2 regions of the Streptomyces sp. XY431 genome follow, and region 2 is predicted to be linked to the other one. Evidence: predicted binding sites of a transcription regulator. Region 2 holds the regulator's gene; the other holds the start of a gene.
What was found. The regulator HrcA, encoded in region 2, represses chaperone genes, less so after heat shock. The targets are predictions, from matches to a motif close to TTNGCACTCNGNNNNNCNGAGTGCNAA.
Positions count from the first base shown of each region.

Region 1 (9,795 bases), on a different contig from region 2:
AGCTGTTCCGGGAGCGGGTCGCCGGGGTCGCGCTGATCGGCACCCTGGCCGGGAACTGGGACGCCGTCACCTTCGGCCTGCCGGTCGCCGGCGCCAAGCTGTTCCGCAAGGTCGCGCCGGGCATGATGAAGCTGCTCGGACGCCAGGTGGACCTGGTGGAGGCGACCCGCCGGCTCGGTGCGGACGTCAGCGCCGTCTTCTACCGGCGGTACTCCTTCGGGGCGAAGGACGTCGACCCGGGCGTGGTCCGGTTCGCCGAGCAGCTGCTGGACGCCACCCCGATCGACGTGGTGGCCGAGTTCTACCCGGTGTTCTCGGCGCACGAGAAGACCGAGGCGCTGGCCGTCCTGCACGGCATCCCCACCCTGGTGCTGACCGGCACCAAGGACCTCCTCACCCCGCCCGGCCACGGCGAGGTGATGGCCGAGCAGCTGCCGGGGGCCGAGCTGGTCCTGGTCCAGGACGCCGGGCACCTGGTGATGCTGGAGCGCCCCGACCTGGTCGACCACCACCTGGCCGACCTGTTCGACCGGGCCGCCCGCTTCCGCGGCGCGGCCCCGCTGCCGCCCCAGGTCGGCGAACCGGCGTAGGCCGGGGCCCGCGCCCCGGCGGTCCTGCCCCCGGGGCGGGCCCGGCGCGGGCGGTGCCGGGGATGTGGCACGGTAGCGGGGGCGCCCGAGGACCGGTGCGCCGCCGTACGGACCGAAGGGCTTGATTCGCGCATGGGCTCCCACACCTCTCTCACCGTCGCCACCCCCGACCGGATGGGCCGGCTCGGCCGGGAGCTGGCCGCGCTCCTGCGGCCGGGGGACCTCGTGCTGCTCTCCGGCGAGCTGGGAGCGGGCAAGACCACGCTGACCCGGGGCCTCGGCGAGGGGCTCCAGGTGCGCGGGGCGGTCACCTCCCCGACCTTCGTGATCGCCCGGGTGCACCCCTCGCTGGTGGGCGGCCCGGCGCTGGTGCACGTCGACGCGTACCGGCTGGGCGGCGACCTCGACGAGATGGAGGACCTCGACCTCGATGTCTCGCTGCCCGAGTCGGTGGTGGTGGTCGAGTGGGGCGAGGGCAAGGTCGAGCGGCTCTCGGAGAACCGTCTGGAGGTCCGGATCGGACGCGCGATCGGCGCCGAGGCGGCCGGGGACGACCTGGACCCGCGCCGGGTGGAGCTGACCGGCATCGGCACCCGCTGGGACGGCACGGACCTGACCGTGCTGGCCTGACCGCGCCCGACCGCGCCGGCCCGCGCCGCACCGGAGCGCCCCTGCCGCGCTGCCGGGGCGGCCCCGCCGTGTCACGGTTTGCCGACAGGGTGTCGGGAAGATGTTGCGATCGAGGTCCCGGGCGTGGTGGGATGGTTCTTGAGGTTAGGTCTGCCTAACTAGGAGGCGCCATGCCGAGCACCACGCCCGCCCCGGAGCGCGCACCGCGCGGGACCGGGGCCGAGGAGCCCGCCCGCCGTGCCGCGGGGGAGCCGATGCGGGCCCTGCTGGCCGCCTGTGCGGCGGCGGAGGCGGTCTCCACCCCGCCCGAACGCCGTCCGGCCGCCCCCGTGCTGGGCGAGGGCCCCGGGACGTCCGGACCGTCGCCGTCGAGCGGCGGCGCGCACGAGACCCGGCGCGCCGCCTAGGGCGCGCCCCCGGTCAGTGGATCACGACGACCTTGGTGTCCTTCGGCGCGAAGTCCCAGAGCAGCTGGCCGTCCGCGCGGCTGCTGCGGATGCCGCCGGTCTTGCCCGCCGAGGCGGCCGGGGAGGACGCGGCCGAGGTGGGCGCCGGGGCGGCGGGCGGAGCGCCGGTGCCGCCGTCGACGGCCGCGCCGAAGCCGAACACCACGCCGTTCTGCTGCGCGAAGCGCACCACGTGCTCGATCTGCTTGCCGTCGGTGCCGGTCCCGGACGGGGTCCGGCTGTAGACGGGGTAGCTGCCGGGGGCCGGCTCGACCGTGCCCGGGGTCACCGGGAAGGTGGCCACCACCTGGGGGGTCTTCTTCGGGTCGATCAGCCAGACGTAGTGGGCGCTGACCGAGTAGACGACCCGCAGCCCGGTGCCGGTGCCCACGGCGGGCAGCGTCGGGGCGGCCGGCGTGGGCGTGGCGGTCGGGGTGGCCGAGGCGGCCGGTCCGCTGGAGGTGGCGGCCGTGCTCGTGACCGGGTTCGCGGCGACCGCGCGGTCCTGCGCGCCGTTGGCCTGGAAGGCCAGCAGGCTCACCACCGCCAGGGCCCCCAGGGTCAGCCCGGTGACCACCACTCCAGGACCCATCTTCGCCACGTGCCGCTCCCACCGCCGTCCCAAAACCGTCGGCCCCATCGTGCCAGGTTCGCCCGTCCGGTCCGCATCGTGTCGGACGTGTGTTCCGGAGCCGGTCCGGTTTTCGATCGGGCGGAGCACGTGCCCCGGCGGGACCGGCCCGGACGGGGTGCTGGCCGACCGGTCTAACCTTGACCCGTGCTGCTGCTCGCGTTCGACACCGCTACCCCCGCCGTCACCGCCGCCGTCCACGACGGCACGGCCGTCCTCGCCGAGACCGACCAGGTCGACGCCAGGCGCCACGGCGAACTCCTGATTCCCGCGATCGACCGGGTGCTCCGGGAGGCCGGTGTCGACCGGCACCGGCTGACCGACATCGCGGTGGGCGTGGGCCCCGGCCCGTACACCGGTCTGCGGGTCGGCCTGGTGACCGCCGCCGCGCTGGGCCACGCGCTCGGCCTGCCGGTGCACGGCGTCTGCACCCTGGACGCGATCGCCCACGCGGCCCGCGCCGAGGGGCTGGCCGGCGAGGCGTTCACGGTGGCCACCGACGCCCGCCGCAAGGAGGTCTACTGGGCCGCGTACGACGCCGAGGGCCGGCGGACCGAGGGGCCGTCGGTGGACCGTCCGGGCGAGCTGACCCCGCCGGCGCGGTCGGTCGGCGCCGGTGCGCTGCTCTACCCGGACGCCTTCCCGGGCGCGCACGGCCCCGAGCACGTCTCGGCCGGAGCGCTCGCCGCGTTCGCCGTCGCCGAGCTGGCCGCCGGCCGGGCCCTGCTGCCCAACGCCCCGCTGTACCTGCGACGCCCCGACGCCCAGGTGCCGGCCGGCTACAAGGCGGTGCTCCCGGCGTGACCGGCCCGAGCCCCGCCGGCCCGAGCACCACGGGCCCGAGCACCGCCGGCCCGAGCACCACGGACCCCGGTGCCGCCCGGCTGCGGCCGATGCGCTGGTGGCACATAGCCCCGGTGCTGGCGCTGGAGCTGGAGCTGTTCCCGGAGGACGCCTGGTCCGCCGGCATGTTCTGGTCCGAGCTGGCCGAGGCCCACCCCGGCGGCACCCGGCACTACACCGTCGCCGTCACCCCGGACGGCGCGGTCGTCGGCTACGCCGGGCTGATGGCGGTGGGTGGCGACGGCGATGTGCAGACCATCGCCGTCGACGGACGCCACCAGGGCACCGGGCTCGGCGCGGCGCTGCTCACCGACCTGGTCCGGGAGGCCGCCCGGCGCGGCTGCGCGGACCTGCTGCTGGAGGTGCGGGTGGACAACACCCGCGCGCAGCGGCTCTACGAGCGCTTCGGTTTCGAGCCGGTCGGCATCCGGCGCGGCTACTACCAGCCGGCCGGCATCGACGCGCTGGTGATGCGGCTCGACCTCGCGGCCGCCCCCGCCGACCACGCCGCTCCTGCCGACCACGCCGCTCCTGCCGCCCCCGCCGCGGCCCCCGAAGACCTCGACGAACCCGCGGGCCACCCGCGACCGGATGTGAAGAAGGACACCCCCCATGGCTGACGAACCGCTCGTCCTCGGCATCGAGACCTCCTGCGACGAGACCGGCGTCGGCATCGTGCGCGGCACCACCCTGCTGGCCGACGCGGTGGCCTCCAGCGTCAACGACCACGCCCGCTTCGGCGGCGTCGTCCCCGAGATCGCCAGCCGCGCGCACCTGGAGGCGATGGTCCCGACCATCCAGCGCGCCCTGGACACCGCGGGCGTCAAGGCCGGCGACCTGGACGGCATCGCCGTCACCGCCGGACCGGGCCTGGCCGGCGCGCTGCTGGTCGGCGTGAGCGCCGCCAAGGCCTACGCGTGGGCCCTCGACAAGCCGCTGTACGGGGTCAACCACCTCGCCTCGCACATCTGCGTGGACCAGCTGGAGCACGGCCGGCTGCCCTCGCCGACGATGGCCCTGCTGGTCTCCGGCGGGCACTCCTCGCTGCTGCTGAGCGAGGACATCACCACCGACGTCCGCCCGCTCGGCGCGACCATCGACGACGCGGCCGGCGAGGCCTTCGACAAGGTGGCCCGGGTGCTCGGCCTGGGCTTCCCCGGCGGCCCCGTGGTGGACCGCAGGGCCCGTGAGGGCGACCCGAAGGCGATCGCCTTCCCGCGCGGCCTGACCGGCCCCAAGGACCCGGAGTACGACTTCTCCTTCTCCGGCCTGAAGACCGCCGTCGCCCGCTGGGTGGAGGCGAAGCGCCGGGCCGGCGAGGAGGTGCCGATCGCGGACGTCGCGGCGTCCTTCCAGGAGGCGGTCACCGATGTGCTCACCCGCAAGGCGGTCAAGGCCTGCAAGGACAACGGCGTCGACCATCTGATGATCGGCGGCGGTGTCGCGGCCAACTCCCGGCTCCGCGAGATGGCCCAGCAGCGCTGCGACCGCGCCGGCATCCGGCTGCGGGTGCCGCGTCCGGGCCTGTGCACCGACAACGGCGCGATGGTCGCCGCACTCGGCAGCGAGATGGTCTGGCGGGACCGCGCGCCGTCCTCGCTCGACCTGTCGGCGGACTCCTCGCTGCCGGTCACCGAGGTCCATGTGCCGCACACCGACTTCCACGGGCAGGCCTACCAGGCCCTGACCGGGCAGCAGCAGTGAGCGCCACCACTGCCGCGATGTGGGAGGCCAGGGCCGCCGACGGCCGGGGCGCCGAGCTCTCCGGCTGGGTCCGGGGGACGGCGCTGCCCGCGCTGCGCGGTTCGGCCGGGCTGCTCCGGACCGAGCTGCTCGCCGCCCCCGGGGAGCGGGTGCTGCTGATCACCTGGTGGTCCGGCGAGCCGGTCCCGGTGCCGGAGCCGCCCGCCGCCCTGCTGGGCCGTCCGGTGCACCGCTGGTCCTTCACCAGCGAGCACGTGGAGTAGCCGCCCGCAGCCGTTCGCACGCCTGATCGGGAACCGAACGCCGGACCGTTACCGTGCTAGCGATCGAGGTCGCTGAACGGGAGCGGGGAGCACGGCGCGGTGAACAGGCACGCACGGAGCAGGACGACGGTGTACGCGGCGGGGGCGCTGGCCCTGCTGGCCGCCGCCACCGGGTGCACGAGCGACGGCGGCAGCGGCGCGGCCTCGGCCGCGCTGGTCCCGGCGAGCGGCTCCCCGGCGAGCGGCTCCCCGGTGACGGCCGCGCCGTCGCGGTCCGCGGCCCCGTCGCCGACCGCGTCCCCGACCGGGGGTGGCCCGGCTGCCGGGGACGCCGCCGCGTGGGCGAAGTGGCAGCTCACGCCGCTGCCGCCGGCGCCGCCCGCACCCGCCGACAAGCCGGTGAAGCTCGCGCGGACCGGGCCCGTCCCGGTGTTCAGCGAGGTGAAGACCTCCGACAAGGTCGTCTTCGTCACCATCGACGACGGTGCCGAGAAGGACCCGAAGTTCGTCGAGATGCTGACCGACCTCAAGGTGCCGGTGTCGATGTTCCTGACCCGCGACATCGTCAAGGACGACTACGGCTACTTCAAGCGCCTCCAGGCGCTCGGCAACCACGTCCACAACCACACCGTGGACCACGCCCAAATGAGCAAGGTGCCGCCGGAGAAGCAGAAGTCCGAGATCTGCGACGCCCAGGCCGCGCTCACCCAGCAGTACGGCACCCCGCCGCTGCTGTTCCGCCCGCCGTACGGGGACGGCGCCAACACGCCGGCGCTCAACACCTCGGTGCAGCAGTGCGGGCCGAGGGCGGTGGTGCTGTGGCGCGAGTCGATGCAGATCCACGACATGCAGTACCAGGCCGCGGACAAGAAGCTGCGGCCCGGCGACATCGTGCTCGCCCACTTCCGGGGCCCGAAGGACCTCAAGGGCGAGACGATGACGCAGATGTTCGGCGAGCTGCTGGCCCGGATCCAGGAGCAGGGCTTCGCGGTGGCCCGGCTGGAGGACTACATCGAGGCGCCGGCCGCCTGAACGGCCGCGGCCGGTCCGGTGACGGGGTGGCCGAGCATCATCAGCGGGCCGTTGTCGGTGCGGCTGAGGACCACCGTGACGGCGTTCGGGCCGGCGGGCCGCAGCTGCCGGCGCAGCTCCTCCGGGGTGATCGCCATCCCGCGCTTCTTGATCACCACCGTGCCGACCTTCCGCTCGCGCAGCAGCGCCTTGAGCTTCTTGATGTGGAACGGCATCACGTCGGTCAGCTCGAAGGCGTGCGCGTACGGGGTGTCGACCAGCTCGTCGGAGGTCAGGTAGGCGATCTTCGGATCGATCAGCCGCCCGTTCACCAGCCCGGCCACCTCCGCGACCAGATGGGCGCGGATCACGGCGCCGTCCGGCTCGTACAGGTAGCGGCCGACCGGTCCGGCCGGGGGGTCGGGCAGGTCGCCGCCGGTGAGGCCGGCCCGCTGCGGCAGCAGGGTGGCGCGGTGCGGGTGCCCGGCCCGGGTGCCGAACCAGAGCACCGCCTCCTTGACGTCGCCGTGGTCCGAGACCCACTCGGCCTCGGCGTCGGCCGGCACGGCCTCGTGCGGGATGCCGGGCGCCACCTTGAGCGCGCCGACGGGGGCCCGCCGGCCGGCCTCGATCGCCCAGGACAGCGGCGGGGCGTACGCCTCGGGGTCGAAGACCCGGCCGCGCGCGGTGCGTCGGGCGGGGTCGGTGAACACCGCGTCGTAGCCGGTGACGTCGACCTCGGCGACGTCCGCGCAGCGCACCTCGACCAGGTCGGCCAGGCCCAGGGCGGCCGCGTTGGCGGCGAGGGCGGCACAGGCCGCCGGGTCCCGGTCGACGGCGAGCACCTCGATCCCGGCCCGGGCCAGCGCCAGGACGTCGCCGCCGATGCCGCAGCAGAGGTCGGCCAGCCGCTTCACCCCGAGCCCGGCGAACCGTTCCGCCCGCCACTCGGCGACCTCGCGCCGGGTGGACTGCTCGACGCCGTTGGGCGTGAAGTACATGAGATCGGCGTCGGCGCCGAACTTGGCCCGGGCCCGCTGCCGCAGCCGGGCCTGCCCGAAGGCGGCCGACACCAGCTCGGCGGGGTGCTCCTTGCGCAGCCGGGTGGCGAGTGCCAGCTCCTCCTCGGGCGCGAACTCGCGCAGTTCGGCGAGCAGGGCCTGGCCCCGCTCGGTCAGCAGGGCCCGCAGGTCGTCGTTCTCCACCCGCTCATTCTCCCCGGTCACGGGCGGGCCCGGGGCGCCGGCCCCGCGGGCGGGAGCGCGCGGTCACGGGTGCCTCCGACAGGACCGGCCCGCGTGGCGTTGGCACTCTGGTTGACTGAGTGCTAACGGCGGCCTATGGTCGTCACTAGCACTCACCACCGGGGGAGTGCTAACGCGACAATGCGTGTCTGACCCCCGCGACGGCAGATCCGTGAGTTCGCCCCTACCCGTTAGAAAACCCCGTAATCTCCGAAGGGGAGCTCGGACGTGACCACCAGCAGCAAGGTTGCCATCAAGCCGCTCGAGGACCGCATTGTGGTCCAGCCGCTCGACGCCGAGACCACCACGGCCTCCGGCCTGGTTATCCCGGACACCGCCAAGGAGAAGCCCCAGGAGGGCGTCGTCCTGGCTGTCGGCCCGGGCCGCTTCGAGGACGGCCAGCGTCTGCCGCTCGACGTCGCCGTGGGTGACATCGTCCTGTACTCGAAGTACGGCGGCACCGAGGTGAAGTACCAGGGCGAGGAGTACCTGGTGCTCTCCGCGCGCGACGTTCTCGCCATCATCGAGAAGTAAAAGCGTTCAGCCACGCCCCGGATCCGTGTCCCTAGTGACAGGGGCCGGGGCGTGGCTGTTGGTTCACGTAGTCGAGCGGCCCGCGACGGCCGCACCCCGAAGGAATAGGGAACATGCCGAAGATCCTGCAGTTCGACGAGGACGCCCGCCGCTCGCTCGAGCGCGGTGTCAACAAGCTGGCCGACACCGTCAAGGTGACCATCGGCCCCAAGGGCCGCAACGTCGTCATCGACAAGAAGTTCGGCGCCCCGACCATCACCAACGACGGTGTCACCATCGCCCGTGAGGTCGAGCTCGACGACCCGTACGAGAACCTTGGCGCGCAGCTCGTCAAGGAGGTCGCCACCAAGACCAACGACGTCGCGGGTGACGGCACCACCACCGCCACCGTGCTGGCCCAGGCCCTGGTCAACGAGGGTCTGCGCAACGTCGCCGCGGGCGCCGGCCCGGCCGCCCTGAAGAAGGGCATCGACAAGGCCGTCGCCGCCGTCTCCGAGCACCTGCTGTCGGTCGCCCGCGAGATCGAGGGCAAGGACGACGTCGCCGCCGTCGCGAGCCTCTCCGCCCAGGACACCCAGGTCGGCGAGCTGATCGCCGAGGCGATCGACAAGGTCGGCAAGGACGGTGTCATCACCGTCGAGGAGTCGAACACCTTCGGCGTGGAGCTGGACTTCACCGAGGGCATGCAGTTCGACAAGGGCTACCTGTCGCCGTACTTCGTCACCGACGCGGAGCGTCAGGAAGCGGTCCTCGAGGACCCGTACATCCTGATCAACCAGGGCAAGATCTCCTCCATCCAGGAGCTGCTGCCGCTGCTGGAGAAGATCCTCCAGGGCGGCACCTCCCGCCCGCTGCTGATCATCGCCGAGGACGTCGACGGCGAGGCGCTGTCCACCCTCGTGGTGAACAAGATCCGCGGCACCTTCAACGCGGTGGCCGTCAAGGCCCCGGGCTTCGGCGACCGCCGCAAGGCGATCCTCGGCGACCTGGCCGTCCTCACCGGCGGCACCGTGATCTCCGAGGAGGTCGGCCTCAAGCTCGACCAGGCCGGTCTGGACGTGCTGGGCTCCGCCCGCCGCGTGACCGTCACCAAGGACGAGACGATCGTCGTCGACGGTGCCGGTGACTCCGAGGCCGTGACCGGTCGGGTCGCCCAGATCAAGGGCGAGATCGCCAACACCGACTCGGACTGGGACCGCGAGAAGCTGCAGGAGCGCCTGGCCAAGCTGGCCGGCGGCGTCTGCGTCATCCGTGTCGGTGCCGCCACCGAGGTGGAGCTGAAGGAGCGCAAGCACCGCCTGGAGGACGCCATCTCGGCGACCCGTGCCGCGGTCGAGGAGGGCATCGTCGCCGGTGGTGGCGCCTCCCTGGTCCACGCCGCCAAGGTGCTGGACGGTGGCCTGGGCCTGTCCGGCGACGAGGCCACCGGTGTCGCGGTCGTCCGCAAGGCGCTGCACGAGCCGCTGCGCTGGATCGCCCAGAACGCCGGCCTGGAGGGCTACGTCATCACCTCCAAGGTCGCCGAGCTGGAGCTGGGCCAGGGCTACAACGCGGCCACCGGCGAGTACGGCGACCTGGTGAAGGCCGGCGTCATCGACCCGGTCAAGGTCACCCGCTCCGCCCTGGAGAACGCCGCGTCGATCGCCTCCCTGCTTCTCACCACCGAGACCCTCGTGGTGGAGAAGAAGGAGGAGGAGGCCGACGCCGGTCACGGCCACGGCGGTCACGGCCACTCGCACTGAGGCCCGAAGCACTGACCGGAGGCCCGGTCCGCGCCCCGCTGGGGGTGGCGGGCCGGGCCTCCGGCGTTGCGGCACCGGCCGGGCCCGGGCGAGGCCGCACCGGTGTGTTCCATCCTTCAACTATCAGTTGAATTTTGCTAGTTGCAAAGAATGCCTT
Region 1 is NZ_LGDO01000346.1:69,409-79,203, forward strand. It holds gene ADK60_RS25630 (alpha/beta fold hydrolase) at 1-590, shown strand, start outside; gene tsaE (tRNA (adenosine(37)-N6)-threonylcarbamoyltransferase complex ATPase subunit type 1 TsaE) at 723-1,220, shown strand; gene ADK60_RS25640 (hypothetical protein) at 1,391-1,627, shown strand; gene ADK60_RS25645 (lipase chaperone) at 1,641-2,258, opposite strand; gene tsaB (tRNA (adenosine(37)-N6)-threonylcarbamoyltransferase complex dimerization subunit type 1 TsaB) at 2,445-3,101, shown strand; gene rimI (ribosomal protein S18-alanine N-acetyltransferase) at 3,191-3,760, shown strand; gene tsaD (tRNA (adenosine(37)-N6)-threonylcarbamoyltransferase complex transferase subunit TsaD) at 3,753-4,844, shown strand; gene ADK60_RS25665 (hypothetical protein) at 4,841-5,107, shown strand; gene ADK60_RS25670 (polysaccharide deacetylase family protein) at 5,207-6,139, shown strand; gene ADK60_RS25675 (THUMP-like domain-containing protein) at 6,115-7,323, opposite strand; gene groES (co-chaperone GroES) at 7,591-7,896, shown strand; gene groL (chaperonin GroEL) at 8,010-9,638, shown strand.
Region 1: groES (co-chaperone GroES) is a predicted target of HrcA. The motif match lies at 7,423-7,449, and genes of this name have one in related genera.

Region 2 (9,795 bases):
TGTGGTTGCGGTGCCGGGTCGGGACCTGGCTGGCGGTCCCGAGGACGACGAGTTCGCGCTGGGACACCCCTCAGACCATGCGCTCGGTCATCGACGTGCCGCCGAGCACGTGGACGTGCGCGTGGAAGACGGTCTGGCCCGCGCCGGCGCCGGTGTTGAAGATCAGCCGGTAGTCCTCGACGCCCTCGTCCGCGGCGACCCGGCCCGCCTCGGCGAGCAGTTCGCCGGCGACCTCGGGCTCCGCCTCGGCCAGCGCGGCCGCGTTCGGGTAGTGGGCGTGCGGGACCACCAGGACGTGCACCGGGGCCTTCGGGGCGATGTCGCGGAAGGCGAGGGTCCGGTCGGTCTTGCGGACCACGGTGGCCGGGATCTCGCCCGCCACGATCTTGCAGAACAGGCAGTCGGGCTGCGGCTCGCCGGCCATCGGGATCTCCTCGCGGGATGCTGGTGCTGGTCTGGTGGGAGCGTACGGCGGCATGCTAGCCGAGCCCCGCCGCCGCCCGCCGGTACTCGCGCAGGTGCTGCCGCCGCAGCACGCGCACGGCGACGGCATCCCCGGAGCGGGAGGCCGGACCCGGGGCCCGGCCTCCCACCGCCGTCGGACCGCCGCTAACGCTCCCAGGGCAGCGCCGGCGGGGTCTTGGCCGGCCGCTCCGCGAGCGCCGCCAGGGCGATCCGCACCCCCTCGGCGAGCTGCGGGTCCTCCCCCGCCGCCCAGGCGTGCGGCGGGAACGGCACCTCCACGTCCGGGTCCACCCCGTGGTTCTCCAGGCCCCAGCCGAGCCGCTCCGACCAGAACGCGTACTTGGGCTGGGTCACCAGGGTCCCGTCCACCAGCGAGTAGCGGCTGTCGATGCCGATCACCCCGCCCCAGGTGCGGGTGCCGACCACCGGGCCGATCCCCAGCGCCTGGATCGCCGCGTTGACGATGTCGCCGTCCGAGCCCGAGTACTCGTCCGCCAGCGCGACGACCGGACCGCGCGGCGCGTCCTCCGGGTACGGCGCGGGATTGGCGACGTCCCTGCCCACGCCCCAGCCGATGATCCGCCGCGCCAGCTTCTCGACCACCAGCTGCGAGGTGTGCCCGCCCCGGTTGCCCCGGATGTCGACGACCACGCCCTCCCTGGCCATCTCCGCCCGCAGGTCGCGGTGGATCTGCGCCCAGCCGGTGGTCTGCATGTCGGGGATGTGCAGATAGCCGAGCCGGCCGTCGGACAGCTCCCGGACGGCGGCCCGCCGCCCGGCCACCCAGTCGTGGTAGCGCAGCGCCTCGTCGTCGGCGAGCGGGACCACCACCGGGTGCCGCTGGTCGGTGCCGTCCTTGCCGGCCACCGTCAGCTCGACCGGCTGCCCGGCGGTGCCGGCCAGCAGCGGCGCCGGGCCGGTCACCGGGTCCACCGGGCGGCCGTTGACCGCCAGCACCGCGTCCCCGGGGCGGACGGCCGCGCCCGGGGCGGCCAGCGGCGAGTGCGCCCGGGGGTCGGAGGACTCCCCCGGCAGGATCCGCGCGACCCGCCACACCTCGCCGTCCCTGACCAGGTCCGCGCCCAGCAGGCCCTGCCGGCGGGCCGGCTCGGTGTGCACCCCGTGCGCCACCACGTACGCGTGCGAGGTGCCCAGCTCGCCGTGCACCTCCCAGAGCAGGTCCACCAGGTCGTCGTGCGAACCGAGCCGCTCCACCAGCGGCCGGTAGCGGGCCAGCACCCCGGCCCAGTCCACCCCGTCGAGGTCGGGACGCCAGAAGTTGTCCCGCATCAGCCGGCCGTTCTCGTCGTACATCTGCCGCCACTCGGCCGCCGGGTCGACCGTGACCCGCAGCCGGTCCAGGTCGACGTCGATCTCGTCGTCCTCGCCGGACGCCTTGTGGTCGGCGGGCAGGATCCGCAGCTCGCCCTCGTCCAGCACGGCGAGCCGGGTACCGTCCCCGCTCACCGCGAACGCGTCCAGGCCGTCCACCAGCTGCTCCGCCCGGCGCTTGCGGAAGTCGAAGCGCTCCAGGGTGGGCCGCGGGCGCTCGTCCTCCAGCGAGGCGGCCTCGTCGCCCAGCTCGCCGACCAGCGGGAGCCTGGTCCACAGCACGCCGTCCTTGGCGGCCCGCAGGACGCCGAACCGGCCGCCCTCCACCGGGAACGGCACGATCCGGTCGGCGATGCCGTCCAGGTCGACCCGGGTCGCCGGCGGCGCGTCGGCCGCGCCCTCCTCGCCGTCCGCCCGGCGGCCCTTCGGCTCCTCGTCCTCCCCGCCGGCCGGCCTTCCGGCCCGGCGCGGCCCGAACGGCGACGGCGTGTCGGCAGCCAGCGTGATCAGGTACGGGCGGCAGCCGTTGGGGAACGACAGGTCGAAGACGTGCGAGTCGTACACCGGGTCGAAGCTGCGCACCGAGAGGAACGCCAGGTGCCGGCCGTCGGCGGTGAACGCCGGGGAGGTGTCGACGAAGCGCTGCGGGGTCGCCTCGGAGACCGTCCGGGTGGCCAGGTTGGCCAGCACGATCTGGCGCAGCGACCACGCCCCGAGGGTCGGCTGCGACCAGGCCAGCCAGGCCGAGTCCGGGCTGAACGCCAGCCCGCTGACCTCACCGTCGGTGCTGTGCGCCAGCTCGTGCACGGCGCCGTCGGCCAGGCCGACCAGCAGCACCCGGCCGTCGTGCGCGCCGACCGCCAGCTGCTTGCCGTCCGGGGAGACCAGCAGCGAGCGGACCCGGCCCAGCTGCCCGGCGGCCAGTCGGCGGCGCTCGGTGCCGAGCACCGCGGGCGCGTACTCGATCGCGTCCTCGCCCTCGGCGTCGGTCACCCAGACCACGCCCTGGGCGGCGTCCTCGCCGGCCGGGCCCGGCACCACCCGGGCCAGCCGGCCGCGCACGCCCGGTGTCTCGTCCAGCACCCGGGCCGGGCCCTCCCGGTGGGTCAGCCAGTACACGGAGCCGCGCACCACCACGGCCCCGGCCCGCCCGGTGCGGTCCGGGGCGACGCCCTCCAGCCAGTGCGCGGCGGACACCGGGCGGGGGCGGCGGCCGGTGCGCGGACCGGCCGGGCGGACGTCCAGGCGGCGCGGCTCGGCGCCGTCCAGGTCCGTCAGCAGCCACAGGTCGCCGGCGCTGTGCCAGACCACCCGGCTCCCGTCGGTGGTGGCGGTGCGGGCGTAGAAGCCCTCCGGCGAGATGCCGTGCCGGCGCAGGTCGGAGCCGTCCGGGAGGCTGGAGTACAGCGCGCCGACGCCCTCGTGGTCGGAGAGGAAGGCGATCCGCCCGCCCACCCACAGCGGCGACTCGATGTGCCCGGCCAGCTCCTCGTGGACGCGCTCGAAGCGGTCGACGCCGATCCAGAGCCGGCCGGTCCGCCCGCCCCGGTAGCGCTTCCACCAGGCCGGCTCGGTGGCGTAGGCGGAGACCAGCAGCACCCGGTCGCCGCCGGGCTCGAAGGCCAGCCCGCCGACCGGGCCGTACGGCAGCCGGGCCGCCTCGCCGCCGTCCAGCGGCACCGCCCGCGCCCAGGTGCGGCGCAGCGAGGCCTGCCCGGCGGCGGTGGTGGCGATCGGCCGGCCGTCGGCCGTCCAGCCGCGCAGCTGGGTCTGCGCGTCGCCCCAGTGGGTCAGCCGCCGGGACGGTCCGCCGTCCACCGGGACCACGTGCACCTCGGGGGCGCCGTCGCGGGTGGAGGTGAAGGCGACGTGGCGGCCGTCCGGGGAGAACATCGGTCTGCGGACCGGACGGTGGTCGGCGGTCAGCCGCCAGGCCCGGCCGCCTTCCAGCGGGGCGAGCCACACGTCGTTCTCGGCCACGAAGGTGATCAGGTCGCCGTGCAGGTGCGGGTGGCGCAGGTAGGCGCCCTCGGGGGTGCTCTCGGGTTCGCTCACGGTCGCCACCCTAGGCAAGCGGGGGTGCGGCGCGCCCGCAGTTCGCGGTCCGCGAACCCCCACGGGGGATGCCGGTGTCAGGCCCAGCGGCCGGTGCGGCCCAGCAGCAGCGCGCCGGCCGCCACCCCGGCCGTGGAGGTGCGCAGCACCGAGGGGCCGAGCCGGTACGGCTTCGCGCCGGCCTCGGCGAAGGCGGCCAGCTCCTCCGGGGAGACGCCGCCCTCCGGGCCGACCACCAGCACCAGGTCCCCGCCCGCGGGCAGCGCGGCGGAGGCCAGCGGTTCGGCGCCCTCCTCGTGCAGCACGGCGGCGAACGCGGCGCCGGCCAGTACCGGGGCCAGCTGCCGGGTGGTCATCGCCTCGCGGACCTCGGGGAAGCGCAGCCGCCGGGACTGCTTGCCGGCCTCCCGGGCGGTGGCCCGCCACTTGGCGAGCGCCTTGGCGCCGCGCTCGCCCTTCCACTGGGTGATGCAGCGCGACGCCGCCCAGGGGATCACCACGTCCACGCCGACCTCGGTCATGGTCTCCACCGCCAGCTCGCCCCGGTCGCCCTTGGGCAGCGCCTGGACGACGACGATCCGCGGCGCCGGCTCCGGCTCGCGGCGCACGGCCGTCACCGTCACCTCGATCGCGTCCTTGCCGTGCACCGCCGCGACGGTGCCGTCCACGCCGAGGCCCCGGCCGTCGGCCAGGGTGACCGCCTCGCCCGGTTCCAGCCGCTTCACCGCGGCGGCGTGCCGGCCCTCCGGCCCGTCCAGCCGGACGGACGCGCCCGGCGCGGCGGCGGCGATCCGCTCGGTGTCGACGACGAACACGGGCGCGGTCATGCGGGGAACCTCCGGGGTGGGAACGGGAACGGGAACGCGAAAGGGGTGCCGAGGAAGCCTCGGCACCCCCGCGCGGGACGGCTACCGGCCGTTGAAGGCGTCCTTCAGCCGGGAGAACAGCCCCTGCTGCCCGGGCGCGAACTGGCCGGACGGCCGCTCCTCGCCGCGCAGCACCGCCAGGCGGCGCAGCAGCTCCTCCTGCTCGGCGTCGAGCTTGGTGGGCGTCTGCACCTCGACATGCACTATCAGGTCGCCCCGGCCGCCGCCGCGCAGGTGGGTGATGCCCCGGCCGTGCAGCGGGATCGACTGGCCGGACTGGGTGCCGGGCCGGATGTCGACCTCCTCGATCCCGTCCAGGGTCTGCAGCGGCACCTGGGTGCCGAGCGAGGCCGCCGTCATCGGGATGGTGACCGTGCAGTGCAGGTCGTCGCCGCGCCGCTGGAAGGTCGGGTGGCTGGTCTCGGCGATCTCGACGTAGAGGTCGCCGGCCGGGCCGCCGCCGGGGCCGACCTCGCCCTCGCCGGCCAGCTGGATCCGGGTGCCGTTGTCGACCCCGGCCGGGATCTTGACGGTCAGGGTGCGGCGGGCGCGGACCCGGCCGTCGCCGGCGCACTCCGGGCACGGGGTCGGCACGACGGTGCCGAAGCCCTGGCACTGCGGGCAGGGGCGGGAGGTCATGACCTGGCCCAGGAAGGACCGGGTGACCTGGGAGACCTCGCCCTTGCCGCGGCACATGTCGCAGGTCTGCGCGGAGGTGCCGGGCGCGGCGCCCTCGCCGCTGCAGGTGGTGCAGGTGACGGCGGTGTCGACCTGGAGTTCCTTGGTGGTGCCGAACGCGGCCTCCTCCAGGGTGATCTCCAGCCGGATCATGGCGTCCTGGCCGCGCCTGGTCCGGGAGCGCGGTCCGCGCTGGCCGGAGGCGGCGCCGAAGAAGGCGTCCATGATGTCGGAGAAGCCGAAGCCCGCCGCGCCCGCGCCGAAGCCCGCACCGGCTCCGCCGTTCGGCGAGAGCGGGTCGCCGCCGAGGTCGTAGACCTGGCGCTTCTGCGGGTCGGAGAGCACCTCGTAGGCGGCGTTGATCTCCTTGAACCGCTCCTGCGTCTTCGGGTCCGGGTTGACGTCCGGGTGCAGTTCGCGTGCCAGGCGCCGGAACGCCTTCTTGATCTCGTCCTGCCCCGCATCCCGTCGGACGCCGAGTACCGCGTAGTAGTCCGTGGCCACCAAATGCTCCGCTTGTTCCGCCTGTGTGAGTGCTTGCGACTTCGGGCGCCGTCAGCTGTCCGACGACGACCGTTCCTACGACTCGGCCAGAATCTGACCCACGTACCGTGCCACCGCTCGCACCGCCCCCATTGTGCCCGGGTAGTCCATCCGGGTCGGACCGATCACCCCCAGTTTGGCCACGCTCTCGTCGCCCGAACCGTAACCGACCGAGACGACCGAGGTGGAATTCAGCCCTTCGTAGGCGTTCTCCCGCCCGATCCGGACCGTCATCCCGGCGTCCGCGGTCTCACCCAGGAGGCGGAGCAGGACGACCTGCTCCTCCAGCGCCTCCAGCACCGGCTGGATGGTCAGCGGGAAGTCGTGGCCGAAGCGGGTCAGGTTGGCCGTGCCGGCCAGCATGATCCGCTCCTCGCGCTGCTCGGCGAGGGTCTCGAAGAGCGTCGCCAGCACCGTGGACACGGTCGGCCGGTCGGCCGCCTCGAACTGCGCGGGCAGCTCCTCCAGCAGCCCCGGGACGTCCGGGAGCCGCTGGCCGGCGGCCCGGGCGTTGATCCGGCCCCGGAGGTCCGCCAGCACGGTCTCGCCGACCGTGCCCGGGCAGTCCACCAGCCGCTGCTCGACCCGGCCGGTGTTCATGATCAGCACCAGCATCACCTTGGCCGGGGCCAGCGCGACCAGCTCGATGTGCCGCACCGTGGAGCGGCTCAGCGAGGGGTACTGCACCACCGCGACCTGGCGGGTCAGCTGGGCGAGCAGCCGCACCGTGCGGGCGACCACGTCGTCGAGGTCCACCGCGCCGTCGAGGAAGTGCCGGATCGCCCGCCGCTCGGGCGCGCTCATCGGCTTGACCTCGGCCAGCTTGTCGACGAACAGCCGGTAGCCCTTGTCGGTGGGGATCCGCCCGGCGCTGGTGTGCGGCTGGTGGATGTACCCCTCCTCCTCCAGCGCCGCCATGTCGTTGCGGACGGTGGCCGGGGAGACCCCGAGGTTGTGCCGTTCGACCAGGGCCTTGGAGCCGACCGGCTCCTCCGTCCCCACGTAGTCCTGGACGATCGCGCGAAGCACCGCGAGTTTGCGGTCGTCGAGCTGGCGGACCTCACCGGCCATGGGCACGCACCTCCGTCTTCACGCGTTGTCCGTTGTGACACACCGTCGTGGCATGTGTCCGTGTTCGAGCTGTCCGATCCGACCCCGCGGGGCCCGGCCTTGGCACTCTGAACGCACGAGTGCCAGAACCGTACCTGCCAGTGTAAGGCCCGGGTCCGACGGCAGGAACGGCCCGGCCGGGGTGATCCTGCCCGCAGTCCGCGGCGCGCGGGTGATGCCGCGGGGCCCGCCCGGTGGCAGCATCGGAAGCGGACGGCGAACGGAGGAGCAGCGATGTCGAGCTCGGGCCAGCACACCCGCTTCGCCCCCGACCGCGGCCTGACCGGCCGCATGGTGGGGACGATGTTCCTGATCGGGCTGCTGTACGTGGGATTCACCGGTCTGCTGATCGTGCTGCTGCGCGGCGCCTGGCCGATCATCGTGCTGATCTCGGGCGGCCTGTTCGTCGCCCAGTTCTGGTTCAGCGACCGGATCACCGAACGGGCGATGGGCGCCCACCGGGTCACCCCGGAGCAGTACCCGCAGCTGCACGGCGCCGTCGACCGGCTCTGCGCGCTCGCCGACATGCCCAAACCCCGGGTGGCGGTCGCCGAGAACGACATGCCGAACGCCTTCGCCACCGGCCGCAACCCGCAGAACGCGGTGGTCTGCGTCACCACCGGCCTGCTGCGCCGGCTGGAACCCGAGGAACTGGAGGGCGTGCTCGCCCACGAGCTGTCGCACGTCGCCCACCGGGACGTCGCCGTGATGACGGTGGCCGGGTTCCTCGGCGTCCTGGCCGGCGCGATGACCCGGATCGCCATGTACGGCGGCTTCATGGGCGGCGGGCGCAACAACAACGACTCCAACGCCGCGATCGCCGCCCTGGTGATCCCGCTGGTGTCGATCGCCGTCTACGCGATCAGCTTCCTGCTGACCCGGCTGCTCTCCCGCTACCGGGAGCTGGCCGCCGACCGGGCCGCCGCCCAGCTCACCGGGCGGCCCAGCGCGCTGGCCTCGGCACTCACCAAGGTGACCGGCCAGATCGCCGCCATTCCGACCCGGGACCTGCGCCAGTCCCAGCCCTACAACGCGTTCTACTTCGCGCCGGCGCTCAGCGCCCGGGAGGCCGCCACCCAGCTGTTCTCCACCCACCCGTCGCTGGAGCAGCGGCTGGCCCAGCTGGCGAAGATCTCCTCCGAGCTCGGCCGCTGAACCGCCCGTCCGGCCCCCCGCACCCTGCCCGTTCGCACCCGACCGCCCCCGCCCCCCGACCGGAAGGACCGCCGTGGGCATCCTGGACACGCTGTTCGGCCGCACCAAGCCCGTCAGACCCGACCTCGACCAGCTGTTCGGCGTGCCCTCCGCCGCCCTCACCCTGGAGGCCGCGGCCGGCTTCCGCCCCACCGGACTCGGCTCGGTCTGCTTCGCCTCCGTCGAGGGCGGCGCCTTCGACGAGGTCGAACGGCAGGTCCGGGCCCTGCTCGACGCCGACACCGAACGCGGCGGCGTCCCCGTCGAGGCGTCCAAGGACTCCTACGGCTACTCCTGGCTGCTCGCCCGGCACGCGCCCGACGAACTGCCCGAACTGGTCAACGACCTGCACGCGGTCAACAGCGAACTCGAGGCGCACGGCTTCGGCCCCCAACTGCTGTGCTCCCTGGTCGGCTTCCGCGACGCCGAGGGACAGCGGCCGCTGGCCCTGGTCTACCTGTACAAGCGCGGCACCTTCTACCCCTTCGCGCCACTGCCCGGCGGCGGGGAGAAGCGCGACAACCCACTGGAGCTGGAGGTCAACGCGATGCTCGGCAACGACCTGCGGCTGGAGAAGGACCTCACCCGCTGGTTCCCGGTCTGGGGCGCGCCGGGGCTGTGAACCGGCGGCCGCCGGGCCGGTAATTCGGTGGCCCCCGGCCGCCCCGGCCCCTAGGGTCCGCCCGTGATCAACTGGACCGCACTCGAATCCGCCGCCCCCGCCCCCGACACCCTCGCCGCCGTCAGCGCCGCGCTGCGCTCGCCCGACCCGCACGTCCGCGACAGCCTCGCGCTGGAGCAGCTGTGCCGCTGGGTACCGCTGCTCACGCCCGAGCAGCGCCTCGCGCTCGGCGACGAGATGGCCGAACGCCTCACCGACCCCGAGATCCAGGCCCGCACCTTCGCCCCGCTGGTCCTCGCCGACCTCGCCGACCACGGCGCCCACCGCCCGGCCTGGCTGGAGGCCTTCGCCCGCTGGTACATCGACGAGACCGACCTGCGCGGCTTCGACCCCCGGCTCGGCTGGCTGCACGCGGTCGCCCACGGCGCCGACCTGCTGGCCGCCCTCGGCCGCGGCCCGCTGCTCGCCGACCCCACCCCGCTGCTGGACCTGGTCACCGCCCGGCTGCTCGCCCCCACCGACCACGTGCTGGACGCCATGGAGGACGACCGGCTCGGCCGCGCGGTCGCCCAGATCCTCACCCGCCCGGAGCTGACCGAGCGCCAGGCCCTCGGCTGGCTCGACCCGATCGGCGCGCAGCCGCCGCGCCGCCCCTCGGCGACCGCGGGCGCCGTGCCCGCCGTCGTCTCCAACACCCTGCGCACCCTGCGGGCCGTCTACGTGCTCGCCGACCGGGGCGTCCGGATGGAACGCGGCGGCGCAGCGGTGCCGCTGCCGCACTCCGCCGCCCTGCGCGCGCGGATCGCCGAGCTGCTGGTGGTGAACTCTCCGTTCACCGGCTGACGCCCCATAGACTCCGGGGAATGCGCAGCCGCCAGTACGGACCCGACCTGACCCCGCCGTGGAAGAAGCAGGTGCCCGCCCCGGAGG
Region 2 is NZ_LGDO01000457.1:102,814-112,608, forward strand. It holds gene ADK60_RS29025 (ribonuclease Z) at 1-67, opposite strand, end outside; gene ADK60_RS29030 (histidine triad nucleotide-binding protein) at 71-424, opposite strand; gene ADK60_RS29035 (S41 family peptidase) at 610-3,852, opposite strand; gene ADK60_RS29040 (16S rRNA (uracil(1498)-N(3))-methyltransferase) at 3,930-4,679, opposite strand; gene dnaJ (molecular chaperone DnaJ) at 4,761-5,900, opposite strand; gene hrcA (heat-inducible transcriptional repressor HrcA) at 5,976-7,010, opposite strand; gene htpX (zinc metalloprotease HtpX) at 7,284-8,204, shown strand; gene pspAB (PspA-associated protein PspAB) at 8,278-8,865, shown strand; gene ADK60_RS29065 (DUF2785 domain-containing protein) at 8,929-9,708, shown strand; gene ADK60_RS29070 (DUF3097 domain-containing protein) at 9,729-9,795, shown strand, end outside.